3 regions of the Paenibacillus sp. 7523-1 genome follow, and region 1 is predicted to be linked to each of the others. Evidence: riboswitches for the same ligand, from Rfam matches in the RefSeq annotation. Region 1 holds a riboswitch; each other region holds the start of a gene.
What was found. A riboswitch is a leader RNA that binds a small molecule or an ion and turns the genes downstream of it on or off. The one in region 1 is predicted to bind thiamine pyrophosphate.

Region 1 (4,142 bases):
AGGCTGCTTAAATTGCGCTGTAACGAGCTTAGGTTCGGGTTCGGTATTCCTCAGCCTTCTCCTGCATTCCGGCCGCTACAGCCTCATTCTCGGACAAGCCTTTGTCTGCGGCAAATGCACGAATATCCTGCGTAATGCGCATGCTGCAAAATTTAGGTCCGCACATGGAGCAGAAATGGGCCTCCTTGGCCCCTTCAGCCGGGAGTGTCTCATCGTGATAGGACAGCGCACGTTCCGGATCCAGTGACAGGTTGAACTGGTCCCGCCAGCGGAATTCGAAACGGGCCTTCGACAACGCGTCATCCCGGCGCTGTGCACGCGGATGGCCTTTGGCCAGATCAGCGGCATGTGCCGCAATCTTGTAGGCAATAACGCCCTCCCGGACATCATCCTTGTTTGGCAGGCCCAGATGCTCCTTTGGTGTCACATAACAGAGCATCGACGTTCCGAACCAGCCGATCATCGCCGCTCCAATGGCTGAGGTAATATGGTCATAGCCTGGTGCTATATCGGTTGTCAGCGGACCGAGTGTATAGAATGGTGCCTCCTTGCAGATCTCCATCTGAAGGTCGACATTCTCCTTAATCTTGTGCATCGGCACATGTCCTGGCCCCTCAATCATCACCTGCACATCGTGCTTCCACGCAATCTGTGTCAGTTCACCAAGCGTAGCAAGTTCAGCCATCTGGGCTTCATCATTGGCATCATAGATGCTGCCCGGGCGGAGTCCATCTCCGAGAGAGAAGGCTACATCATACCTTTTCATGATTTCACAGATTTCCTCAAAATGCGTATATAAAAAATTCTCCTGATGGTGTGCAAGGCACCATGCCGCCATAATGGAACCACCCCTTGAAACAATGCCAGTCATCCGTTTGGCCGTCATCGGTATGTAACGCAGCAGTACGCCTACATGGATTGTAAAGTAATCCACACCCTGCTCAGCCTGCTCAATGAGCGTATCCCGGTACAACTCCCAGGTGAGTGCCTCAGCTTCGCCATTCACCTTCTCCAGCGCCTGATATAGCGGCACCGTCCCGATCGGTACCGGGGAATTGCGGATAATCCATTCCCGAGTGGTATGGATATCCTTGCCCGTGGAAAGATCCATTACCGTATCGGACCCCCAGCGTACCGCCCAAGTCATTTTCTCCACTTCTTCTTCAATCGAAGAGGATACGGCAGAGTTGCCAATATTCGCGTTGATCTTCACGTGGAAATGACGTCCGATCAGCATCGGTTCGCTCTCTGGATGATTGATATTCGATGGCAGAATGGCCCTTCCGCTCGCCAGCTCCTGCCGGACGAATTCCGGCTCCACGCCCTCACGGATAGCAGCAAACTCCATCTCAGGCGTAATGATGCCCTGCCTCGCATAGTGCATTTGGGTGACACAGCGTCCGGATTGTGCACGCAGCGGTTTGCCGCGGAGGCCTGGATATTCTTCAGCTCCGGTTCTCTTGCCTCCAGGCTTCAGCCCGTTATCCTCCGGTTTGACGGTGCGTCCCTGGTACGCTTCTACATCGTTTCGTTCCGTGATCCATTGTGCACGCAAAGCTGGCAGGCCTGCCCGGATATCGGCGTGAAATCCGGGATCCGTCATAGGGCCGCTCGTATCGTACACGCGCAGCGGCTCGTTATGCTCCACCCCTTGGGGTGTATTCGTGTCATGAAGGGCAATTTCACGCTCGGGTACGGCAATGTCCGGACGCGAGCCCTGAATGTAAACTTTGCGGCTGCCGGGAAACGGTTGGACCCGTTCAGCAGCCACTGTTCCCTTTTCCAACCCCTGCCCTACATGTTCCTGTGCTGTTGTTCTGTTGTTTGTGCTCATCGCTACCTCTGCCTCCTCGTTGATTGTCCCATGGATGGGCCAGTTTGATTGCTCATGCACCCGTTCCATATCATCCACGCATAGGCAAGAAAAGAGCGGCCAACTTCCGAAGAAAGAACATTACAGCGGCATAGCACAGACAGAATCTGGCACAGGCATAAGTGGGTTACACCCAACTCAGCTCCCCCGCAAAAGAAGATAATCCCCTCTGCTGCGAATGATCGCTTGACGCTGTAAATAAAAAAAGCCGGTTCCCGAGGGAACCGGCTTATGTCCATCACCCATAACAAGCCTGATGCCAAGCTCCCACAAGTGGAGACATGCCAAAGGCTGGATTATGCAGGTGTTCGTGGTTATATCGCCGATTACTTCCCTACGCTGGTATGATCCAGATCAGGTGCAAAGGGTCCGGAATCTCATGCGATCCCGTCTCAGTCCGGACAATTCGGACTCCCCCAGTAACGTTAACAGTTGCGGTATGTGTACCGCAGTTTCATATTCAATTCATTCCAGCCCCGCTGGGCTGTCCATTACAGACTAGCGCAAGCTCATCAGAAAAACAACCCTTTATCTTCCATTGCATGCCGGATCAGGACAACATGAGGCCCATCTGCGCGGCTGCTTCCTTCAGTACAGGTGCATATTCGTGCAAAGTTTCCTGGGACAGGCGGCTAACGGGACCCGATACGGATAGCGCAGCAGCAATATTCCCCTTTCGATCCATAATGGGAACCGATACTGCAGCCGCTCCAGGCTCACGTTCTTCGTAGCTGGTCGCATACCCATTCTCCCGGATATCGCCCATCTGGGCCAGATAAACTTCGGGATCGATAAATACGGGCCATTCGGGGCCATTCATCAGCTCCTCCCGGTCTTCTTCCGTCGCAAATGCCATGAGTACCTTGCTGGAAGCCCCTACGGATAGAGGAAGACGTACACCAACCGGAGCCACCCGCCGGATGGCCTGATCACTCTGAACAGCCTGAATACGGATACGCTCACTGCCATCCCGCAGGTACAGACTGACCGTCTCACCCAAACGATCTCTGAGCCGCTCCATCGCTGGAAGCAGCAAAATAGCAGGGTCATCACTACGGGACATATGAGCAGACAGCTCCCAGATTCGAATGCCGAGCCTGTATTTCTCAGTGGCCGCATCGCGAATGACGAATCCCTTCTCCTCCAGCGTCGCCATCAGACGATGAACCGTACTTTTGTGCAAACCAATCTGGCTCGCAATTTCCGTGAGTCCAAGATCGCTCCGTGTGGTAAAACATAATAATATATCCAGCGCCCGTTCTACAGCCCGGACGGTTAATTTGCGGTCTTCCATGGCATAAAGCCCTCCTCATGTTTCATCACATGAAACTTGGTTACATAAATTATATGAGAAACGATCTCATCTGTAAACTAAAATGAGCCAAATCATGACGATAAGAAGTGTAAATATTTTCTTTTTATAAGACTAAACCCCCTGCAATTTGCACCATCAGGAAATGTTACCCATATATCTTTTGGACTATATAACAATTGCGTAACAAATGCCTCCAATCAATTGACTTTGACTATATGGAAACATACGATAAAGATATAAAAGCAAGACTTTGCTGCACATGCCAGCAAGGACTCCACGACATACTATCTGATCTGAACTCGTTGTTATCTTCAATTGATCTTAATAAGGAGGGGCAATCATGTTTCCGACATCCCAGAGCGAAGCCCCGCTGCAAACGAAAGTGTCCGATCTGCCTTCTTCGTTATCACCGAGGCTGATCCGGTTCAAACATATTATCGTAGCGTTGCTGCTCTCCGTTGTATTTTTTCTGCTCTTTTGTTTCATCGCCTTACACGGCTATATTGCCTGGGTATTATCCAACCCGACCGTAGCTCCCGTGTTCTCCAATCCCATGCAGGCCAAGAACATGAAATACGAGGACATCACGTTCCCGGCAGCAGATGGCAGCCGTACGATGCAGGGCTGGTATATCCCCGCAGACACAGATGTCAACAAAACCATTATCTTCAGTCATGGATATGGGGCCAATCGGGAGGAAACCTGGGTTCCCATGTATGACCTCGCTCACTATGCCCACCAGCTCGGGTTCAATGTCGTGATGTTCGACTATGGTTTCGCCTCACAGGTGAACAAGGCAGTCGCTACAGGAGGCAAAGCCGAGTCCCAGCAATTGCTTGGTGCCATTCAGTTCGCCAAGCAGCGCGGTGCTCAGGAGCTTGTCGTCTGGGGATTCTCAATGGGCGCAGGCACAGCATTACAGACTGGGCTGCTAACCGAGAACGTGGATGCCAT
Region 2 (4,142 bases), on a different contig from region 1:
ACCCAGCCTAATCGAACGATGCATTCCCAGCTGGCAAGCATCAGGAGGAGAAGCGCAGCGAACAGGCCATAGCGGGCAAACCATCTGCTGACGTTAAAGCTTCGCATGTAATTGTTCCTCCAACCGTTGTCGCATCCGTATAAGATCCGGATCGTAGACCATGCCCGAATGTCTCGGACGGGGCAGAGGTACCGTCATGTCCAGCAGCTGCCGACCGCCAGGAGTGAGAAGGATAATCCGGTCACTTAATAACAGGGCTTCTTCGATATCATGCGTGATAAACAGTACCGTTTGGCGGAGGCTTTCCCACAATTCAAGCAGCCAGCGATGCATCTCCCGCTTGGTCATGGCATCGAGCGCGCCGAAGGGCTCGTCCAGCAGCATCAGCTGTCCTCCCGTCAGCAAGGTACGCAGCAGGGCGACCCGCTGCTTCATGCCGCCGGACAGTTCGTCCGGGTAGGCATGCTCATAGCCGGATAAGCCGAATCTGTCGAGTCCGGCCATAATGTCAGCTCGCAGCTTCACCTTGTCCTGCTTCCTCGGGGCAAGCTCCGAGGGAAGCAGACAGTTCTCCATAACCGTCCGCCAGGATAACAGCAAATCCTTCTGCGGCATGTAGGCAACCCGCCCGAGTCGCTGTCCTGGCGGCACCCCAGCAATTTCGATCGTGCCATCTGTGGGTTCAAGCAAGCCTGCCAGCAGCTTGAAGAGTGTACTCTTGCCCGACCCGCTGGAGCCGATCAGCGAGACGAATTCTCCCTTTTTTACACACATCGACACATTGGAGAGCACGGGGGAATGTCTCTGATCCGGAAAAGTGAAGGTCATGTTGTTAATCTGTACATCGTTGCTCATCTGGTTCCTTGACCCCCTTGGAATAAAAACTGCCTGAACGGAAATGCACGTTGTTTGCGATCTGTTGTAAGTAAACGCGAAAAAGCCCGCCCATTTCCGGAGAAATGAGTGGGCTTGTTAAGTTCAACCGACATTCATGTACATATGAATATGAAGAAAATCCGTTAACTGAAAGTCCGCTCCACTTCCCTCCGCTGGTATGATCCAGATCAGGTTCAAAGGGTCCGAATACATTCATTCGTCTCAGCCGCAAGGCTCCCCTAGTGCAATCGTTCAAAATATGCAGTTGTGTACACAGCATATATCACGTGCCCGCGAGATGTAAAGAGGGCTTAGTGACAAAAGTTAAACGTTAAACCCATTCGCGGATTTACCTTGGCTTCCTAACCCGATATAATGGTGATGGCACATATGGGCCGGATTACAAATGAGGGTGGGACTGTTCTCCCTCCTAAGCAGAATGGGGACCCCGAGTTGAAAACGTTCAAGAAAGTATATATTGAAATTACAAGCATATGTAACCTGGCATGCAGCTTCTGTCCGCAGACCAAGCGTGCCAAAGGATTCATTGACCCTGAAGTCTTCAACAATATATTGGATCAGATTAAGCCACATACCAAACACATTTATTTGCATGTCAAAGGGGAACCGTTACTTCACCCCAAAATTGATTTGTTACTGGATTCCGCACACGAGAAGGGATTCAAGGTAAACATAACAACGAACGGAACATTGCTGCCCAAGACCCAGCATAAGCTGCTTGGCAAACCGGCGTTGCGACAAATGAACTTCTCGCTGCACAGCTTCGACGGGCACGAGGGATCGACGGACCGTGAGGGTTACCTCAGCAACATTCTATCTTTTGCCCGGGAAGCTGTGAAACATAATGTGATCATCTCGTTCCGGCTCTGGAATCTGACGCAGGATAACTTCACGAATGCCCAGATGAATCGGAACCGGGAAACACTGGAGGTACTGGAGCGCGAGTTCAATCTGGATTTCCGCATTGAGGAAAAGGTGGTTCCAGGCAGCGGCGTCAAAATTGCGCCGAATGTCTATCTCAATCAGGACCACGAGTTCCAATGGCCAAGTCTGGATGCACCAGAGGATGATGGCAAAGGTTTCTGCCACGCGCTGCGCAGTCAGGCGGCCGTACTGGTGGATGGAACGGTTGTTCCGTGCTGCCTCGATGGCGAAGGTGTCATTAATCTCGGTAACGTCCATGAGAAGTCATTCTCGGAGATTGTCGAAGGTGAGCGGGCGAACAATCTGGTTTATGGTTTTTCCAAGCGGGAAGCCGTGGAAGAACTATGCCGGAAGTGCGGATATCGTCAGCGGTTCGGAGCCTAGTCAAATAAAAATGTGTTTAGAGCGTGCCATTCGAATCTTTATTTCGGGTGGTGCGCTTTTCTATTTTTATTGCAGAATAGTTTAGATGATAAAAATTGAAATCAATCCAGGATAAAAACTTTTTTGTAAAATCATAGTTTAATAAACTTGTTTTTATGAGTTTACATGGTATTATTATCCTATTGATCAGGAGGTGATATAGTTCCTAAGATTCATATGTTGTTATTCTTTTTTACTAGAAGTCTATTGAGGAGTGTGTTTTAGTTTTGAATTCAAAATGGAAAAAGTTTAATCGCAAACTATCATTAATGCTTTCTACGTCGCTGGTTGTCTCCATGTTATCTCTTAATTTATCCGTATCGGCAGAAGTAGCTACTTCTAAGAATTCTTTTACTGATATTGATCATTCGTATGCCAAAACTGAAATAACCAAATTGGTGGAACAAGGAATACTTACAGGTTTTTCTGATGGGACCTTTAAGCCTTCTGATTCCGTAACAAGAGCTCAACTGGCAAAAATCATGGTTGGTGCGCTTCATTTAAATCCGGATACTGCTGAGGCAAGCCAATTCAAGGATGTTAAGGAAGATCAGTGGTATGCCGGGTATGTAGGCGCACTTGTCAAATCTGGTATTGCTCAAGGTACTTCGAAAGATAGCTTTTCACCTAATAAGAACGTAACAAGAGAAGAATTAGCTGTATTTTTCGTTAGAGCTTTTGGTTGGAAACAGCAAAACGTACCGAATCCGTCATCCAAACCTCAACTTTTTGATTTGGATCAAGTATCGAATTGGGCAAAAGATTCTGTGTCACTGGCCTACCAATCTGGTTTCATCAAAGGATTAGTTCAAAAAGATGGAACAGTAAAATTTAATCCTTCGGGAATTGCAGATCGCCAAGCATTAGCGAGACTTGCATATGAGTTTGTAATGAATAAATCTACATATGATAGTTACATGACTCCTGCCAAGACAGGGGATGAAACTGAAGATTCTAATGAAGCCAAACCGGAAACGACAAAACCTTCTGAAGGTAGTAGTAAAGGAAGTAGTGGTAGCAGTTCCGGAGATAAAGGGAACGGTAGTAACAATGGTGGAAATAATGGAGGCGGGGAACAAGCTCCTAGTAAAAACCTTACCGCTCCAGGTGAATATACGCTTGGGGATGTAACTGGAAATGTAACTATTAGCTCGCAAGGTGTCACTCTAAAAAACACCAAAATAAATGGTAATTTGAAAATACTTGAGTCCGTAGAAAACGGTGACGTGACTCTTGATAATGTTAATGTTACGGGAACCACTGAGATTTATGGCGGAGGACCTAACAGTATTCATGCGGTGAACTCCGTTCTAGCAACAGTGATCGTTGACAAAGCTGATGGCAGTATCCGTCTGGTCCTTGAAGGTGGAAGTGATGTTCAGCAGATTGAAATTAGATCTGGTGCGATTGTACAGAATGTTTCCACGGGTCAGGTTGGACCAATCGATATTGCTGAGTCGGTTCCGCATAATGCTTCGGTAGCTCTGAGCGGCAGTTTCGACTCCGTAATGGTTCATGCGGAGCAAATTTCAGTGGAATTCGGAGATAACTCCACCATTGGCAATCTCGAAGTATTCGAACAAGCATTGAACACCTCGTTTAAAATTAACCATGGTGCGGTAGTGAATCGGGCGATATTGAATGCAATCGTACAATTTTCTGGAGAGGGAGCATTACATTCGGCTCTGGTTAATGTAGAAGGCATTGATTTCAGTCAACTGAATCAGTCCCCAACCATTGAAGCAGATCCTACGGTGACGAGTGTCGTTTATTCACCGGAAGCAGCAGAGTTTTCAGCAATTGACTCGACACGTCAGATCGTGCTCACGGGCAACGCTGGCTCAGCATTCAAAGATATTACTTCCTTTGCAACATGGGAAGTCGATGATAGCAACATC
Region 3 (4,142 bases), on a different contig from region 1:
CCATGGCGACCAGCAGCCCAACCAGCGTGCCAGCCGCGAAGCCAACTAACGTGAGTTGAATGGTCGCCCATGCATGCATGCCCAGACGTTCTGCTTGGGAAGCGGCTTCGTGCGCGATGTCGGAAGGTGCGGGCAGCATCCATTTCTCAATATGAAACAGGGATACGGCGCCCTGCCATATGGCTATAAAGAGAATAACCGCCACAATGGGCGGCCATACACTTTTGAAGTACGTATGCATTAGCGATATTTCTCCGTCAGGGTATCCATGCTGAAGCCGTTCGGGCTGTGGGCGATTTTGATCTGGGAGATGATGCTTGGACTGCCAGCCTCCACGAGCACCTCATGCATTTTACGGACAACTTCCAGCAGTTCCTCCAGCTCACCCTCCATTGTGGTGTCGAGCGGATTGACCTGATATTTCAAGCCAGATTGTTGAATCACTTCGATAGCCCGATCTACATAAGGATACGAATTTTCGCCATTCGGCGTTTTGGGAATTACTTGAATGCTAAGCAGTGTGCTTGCCATGAGAGATCACGGCTCCTTTCGAGATGAGTAAGTAGAACATCGTGAATGTACACTTTACCACTTCGATTGCAGCACCCTCTTCCGATCGCTGTTATCACCGGATTTCTTGATTCCATTTTTAATGGGGAAATCCGGCGATAGCATATGCTTCCGAAGGAGCTTTCTTTCAGAAAGCTTTTAGGCGACCACTTTGTTTCTACAGATGGGTTCAGCACTCTTCGTTCCGGTGTACATAAAAGTCGACTTATACAGTTATATTTTATTGGGGTAGAAATTCGTTCGTATACGCTTGGGATACATCGATCTGCTCATCCAGCAGTTTTTTGCTGAACATCCAGTCCGTGTAGTTCTGCCACACTTCCTGTTTTTGCTCACCCCAGCGCGGAGCGTCATCCTTGTATTTTGGGCTCAGCCATTTCTGACTTGCCACCACAAGGTCCTTATCGAGATCAGGTACAGCCTTGATTAAAATGTTTGCAGCTTCTTCGGGATGATCAATCGCATATTGATACCCTTCGGAAGTAGCCTTCATAAATGCCTTCACCAGTTCTGGGTCGTTCTGAATGGTCTGCTCGTTCGTCACGAGTACAGGCGTGTAATAGTCCAGCGCATCGGAATAATCCTTCACATACAGCATGTCGAGGGGTTCTCCCCGCAGTTCGGCCTCAATGCCGGTCCATGCATAGAAAATCCATGCAAAATCAATGTCCCGTTTCACTGCGGTAAAAAAGTCGGCGTCGCCCATATTGATATTTTTTACTTTGGACACATCGGCGCCTTCGCCTTCCATAATGGATTGCATAACCGCTTCTTCAACGGGTGATCCCCAGCCGCCATAGGATTTGCCTTCGAAATCCTTGGGTGATTTGATGTTTCGGTCCACCGGAGCGGCGAATCCAGACGTATTATGCTGAATGACAGCTGCAATGGAGACGAGTGGAACGTCCTGTGTACGGGCCTGTGTTACACTCTCCTGATAACTTACCCCAAAAGGAACTTCATTTGAGGCTACCATCGTATCCGCACCGCCGGCTCCTGGCTGCACAATCTCGACATTCAAGCCTTCTGCTTGATAAAACCCTTGATCCACGGCGGCATACAGGCCGGTGTGGTTAGTATTGGGTGTCCAGTCGAGCACGACCTTAACATCCTTCAATGCTGTGCTGTCACCTTCGCTGCTGTTTTCAGTGGTGCTGCTGCCGCTTTGTCCTGCAGGTGCTGCTTCTTGGCTGCCGCATGCAGCGACGGTGACCAGTGTCACACACAAGAGCAGGAGTCCGATCATTTTACGCCATCTCATCTTGTTTTCTCTCCTTCATATGGTCCGGCCAGTGGCGCGGGGTACTCCTTGGCTTCATATCCAAGCATGGTGCATAAATCCTTCGATTTATACCAGCTATGATCCGGATGACGTACTTTTTGTGTCAAAAAGATACCATCAAAAAAAGCGCCCCGTAATCCGGGACGCGTGCAGGCGTTAGAGAGGTGGCTGCAGCACATGGCTGGGCCAATTCGATATACTCCGATTCCTACGCTGGCATGATCCAGATCAGGTCTAAGGGTTAGTATCTTGATGGGATACACTCTCAGCCGGCCAATTCCGACTCCCCTGGGAAACTATGAAGTTACGGGCATTACTAGGTGTAATTATAGGCCAGAGGCCGGAATGTGTCCAGTCAGGAACTGGATGGAATAGCCAAGCGCGATATACTTGTGAGAATGTATCAAATATCAGAAAGGATAAGATAGATCGGAATCGATCTTTGTTTGAAGGAAGGTGGATAGGTGTTGTTTAACTGTACTTTGATTTTGAACACATAATTAGCGCTGGAAAAACTCAATCCATTCCTTCTCTGGTCCATAGATGAAGAAATAGCGATAGCCGTTGGGCAGCGTAATGATCTCCCCATCAATAAACTCGGCCTCTGTAGCCTGGATACGCTTATATTCCGCATCAAGGTCTTCCACGTGGATGGCGAAATGGTGCACCGTTCCTTCGGAAGGCAGCTTATCACTGTATCCCTGAATTAACTCAATCTCCGTTTCATCACTACCATTGAAGCCAAGGAAAGCGAGTTGAATGACACCGTTCGTGTGAGTTACCCGGTCTTTCAATTCGAGTCCTACAATCTCCGTATAGAAACGCAGTGTTGTCTCCAGATCACGTACAGCAATACCGATGTGGTCAATACGCTTTTGAAAACCCATCATGAAAACCTCCCAAGTTTTAAAAAAAGTTTCTTACATATTAAGGGATATGATAGATTCCTAATTCCGAGTTGTCAAATATGATTTAATTTTGAATTCTTAGAATGTTCACTTATGTTGAGATATTCGCGATCTTTATAATTGGCAGAGTAAACAGAGAGCTTCTCATTATTGGCCTGCTGAATGTAATTCATTAATTAATACCACTATTTTATACTCCAGAAATGAAATAACCTACCGCAAACTATTTCCTGGGCAATCAAGTTGTAGACCATTGAACTGCATTAGTTTCAGTCTACATTACGATTATTGAAGCAAAAAGGGCTCCGAAGCATATGCCTCGGAGCCACTTTACATTATAGCTACATTATAGAATATCTAAATTGGTGAATTTATAATTTAATACGAACGCAATACGGTAATCAAAGGGAAGTTGCACGTTGTCTGTTCTGCCACTGATAAGCAACCAGGCTGATCACAAGCAGACCTGCAGTAAATAGCGCAAGCATCCATGTGGATTGATTAACGTCCAGATGATCCAGACTCCAACCGGTAAGCAGAGGCAGAATGGCCCCTCCGACCCCGCCAGATGCAATCAGGATACTGGGTGTAGACTCTTCTGTTCCTGGCAGCATTTTGCTAGCAAAAACAAGAGCAATGGAGAAAACTCCGGAAAACGCCAGTCCAAGCAGGAGAATAATTAGAAAAGCAGACCAGATCTGGCTGGTAAACGGGAAAATGGCCATAAGCAGCACAGCTGCCAGACAGCTGTACAAAATGTACACGCGATATTGAAACTTTTCAGCGATATATCCGGCGAAGAGTCTTCCAACCGACATCGCGATCCAGAAACAGGTAACACTAAGAGCTGCCCCAGCCTCCTTCATGTTCATTTTTTCAATCAGAATGGCAGGCATGAAATTGGCAAGACTCATCTCCGTGCCGACATAGAGAAAGAAAAATACAACGAATAAGATCATCAGAGCCAGATTACGGCCTCGGTAGGTTGAACTGCTTGTGCCACTGTCTGAAGAAGACACAGCATTAGAAGATTCCCCCGCCTGGATGTGTCCAGCAGCGTCATCTGGCTGGCGCCTGCCGAGTGCATGATCCAGCTCCCCGAATGACATTCTGGCCCAGAAGAGGAATGTCAGTGCTGAACAGACCGCAACGACGAGGAAGGACATGCGCCAGTACCCTGCCGAGATCAGACCGCTGGCGATAAGCGGCATGACCATGGCTCCGATACCGAATAATACTTCAAGCCTGCTCATTGCCACTGCGGTATTTTCTTTGATGGCGGCAATGATGATCGTACCGATTACGGCTTCAATCATGCCGAATCCGAAACCGGCTGCGGGTGCAATGACGAACATAAGGCCCCAGGGAGGCAGCAGCATATA

Region 2: it holds a riboswitch for thiamine pyrophosphate, as region 1 does, so the genes downstream of both, CHH60_RS21230 (ABC transporter ATP-binding protein) here and thiC (phosphomethylpyrimidine synthase ThiC) in region 1, are expected to answer to the same signal.
Region 3: it holds a riboswitch for thiamine pyrophosphate, as region 1 does, so the genes downstream of both, CHH60_RS24465 (ABC transporter substrate-binding protein) here and thiC (phosphomethylpyrimidine synthase ThiC) in region 1, are expected to answer to the same signal.

What each region holds. Positions count from the first base shown of each region.
Region 1 is NZ_NPBR01000030.1:45,547-49,688, reverse strand. Features, by position in the region: gene thiC (phosphomethylpyrimidine synthase ThiC) at 29-1,834, opposite strand; TPP riboswitch at 2,188-2,301, opposite strand; gene CHH60_RS27575 (IclR family transcriptional regulator) at 2,424-3,167, opposite strand; gene CHH60_RS27570 (alpha/beta hydrolase) at 3,529-4,142, shown strand, end outside.
Region 2 is NZ_NPBR01000020.1:3,749-7,890, forward strand. Features, by position in the region: gene CHH60_RS21225 (ABC transporter permease) at 1-107, opposite strand, end outside; gene CHH60_RS21230 (ABC transporter ATP-binding protein) at 94-855, opposite strand; TPP riboswitch at 1,025-1,127, opposite strand; gene CHH60_RS21235 (radical SAM/SPASM domain-containing protein) at 1,330-2,205, shown strand; gene CHH60_RS21240 (S-layer homology domain-containing protein) at 2,472-4,142, shown strand, end outside.
Region 3 is NZ_NPBR01000024.1:201,185-205,326, reverse strand. Features, by position in the region: gene CHH60_RS24475 (ABC transporter permease) at 1-241, opposite strand, end outside; gene CHH60_RS24470 (MTH1187 family thiamine-binding protein) at 241-531, opposite strand; gene CHH60_RS24465 (ABC transporter substrate-binding protein) at 791-1,831, opposite strand; TPP riboswitch at 2,040-2,152, opposite strand; gene CHH60_RS24460 (VOC family protein) at 2,353-2,739, opposite strand; gene CHH60_RS24455 (MFS transporter) at 3,162-4,142, opposite strand, start outside.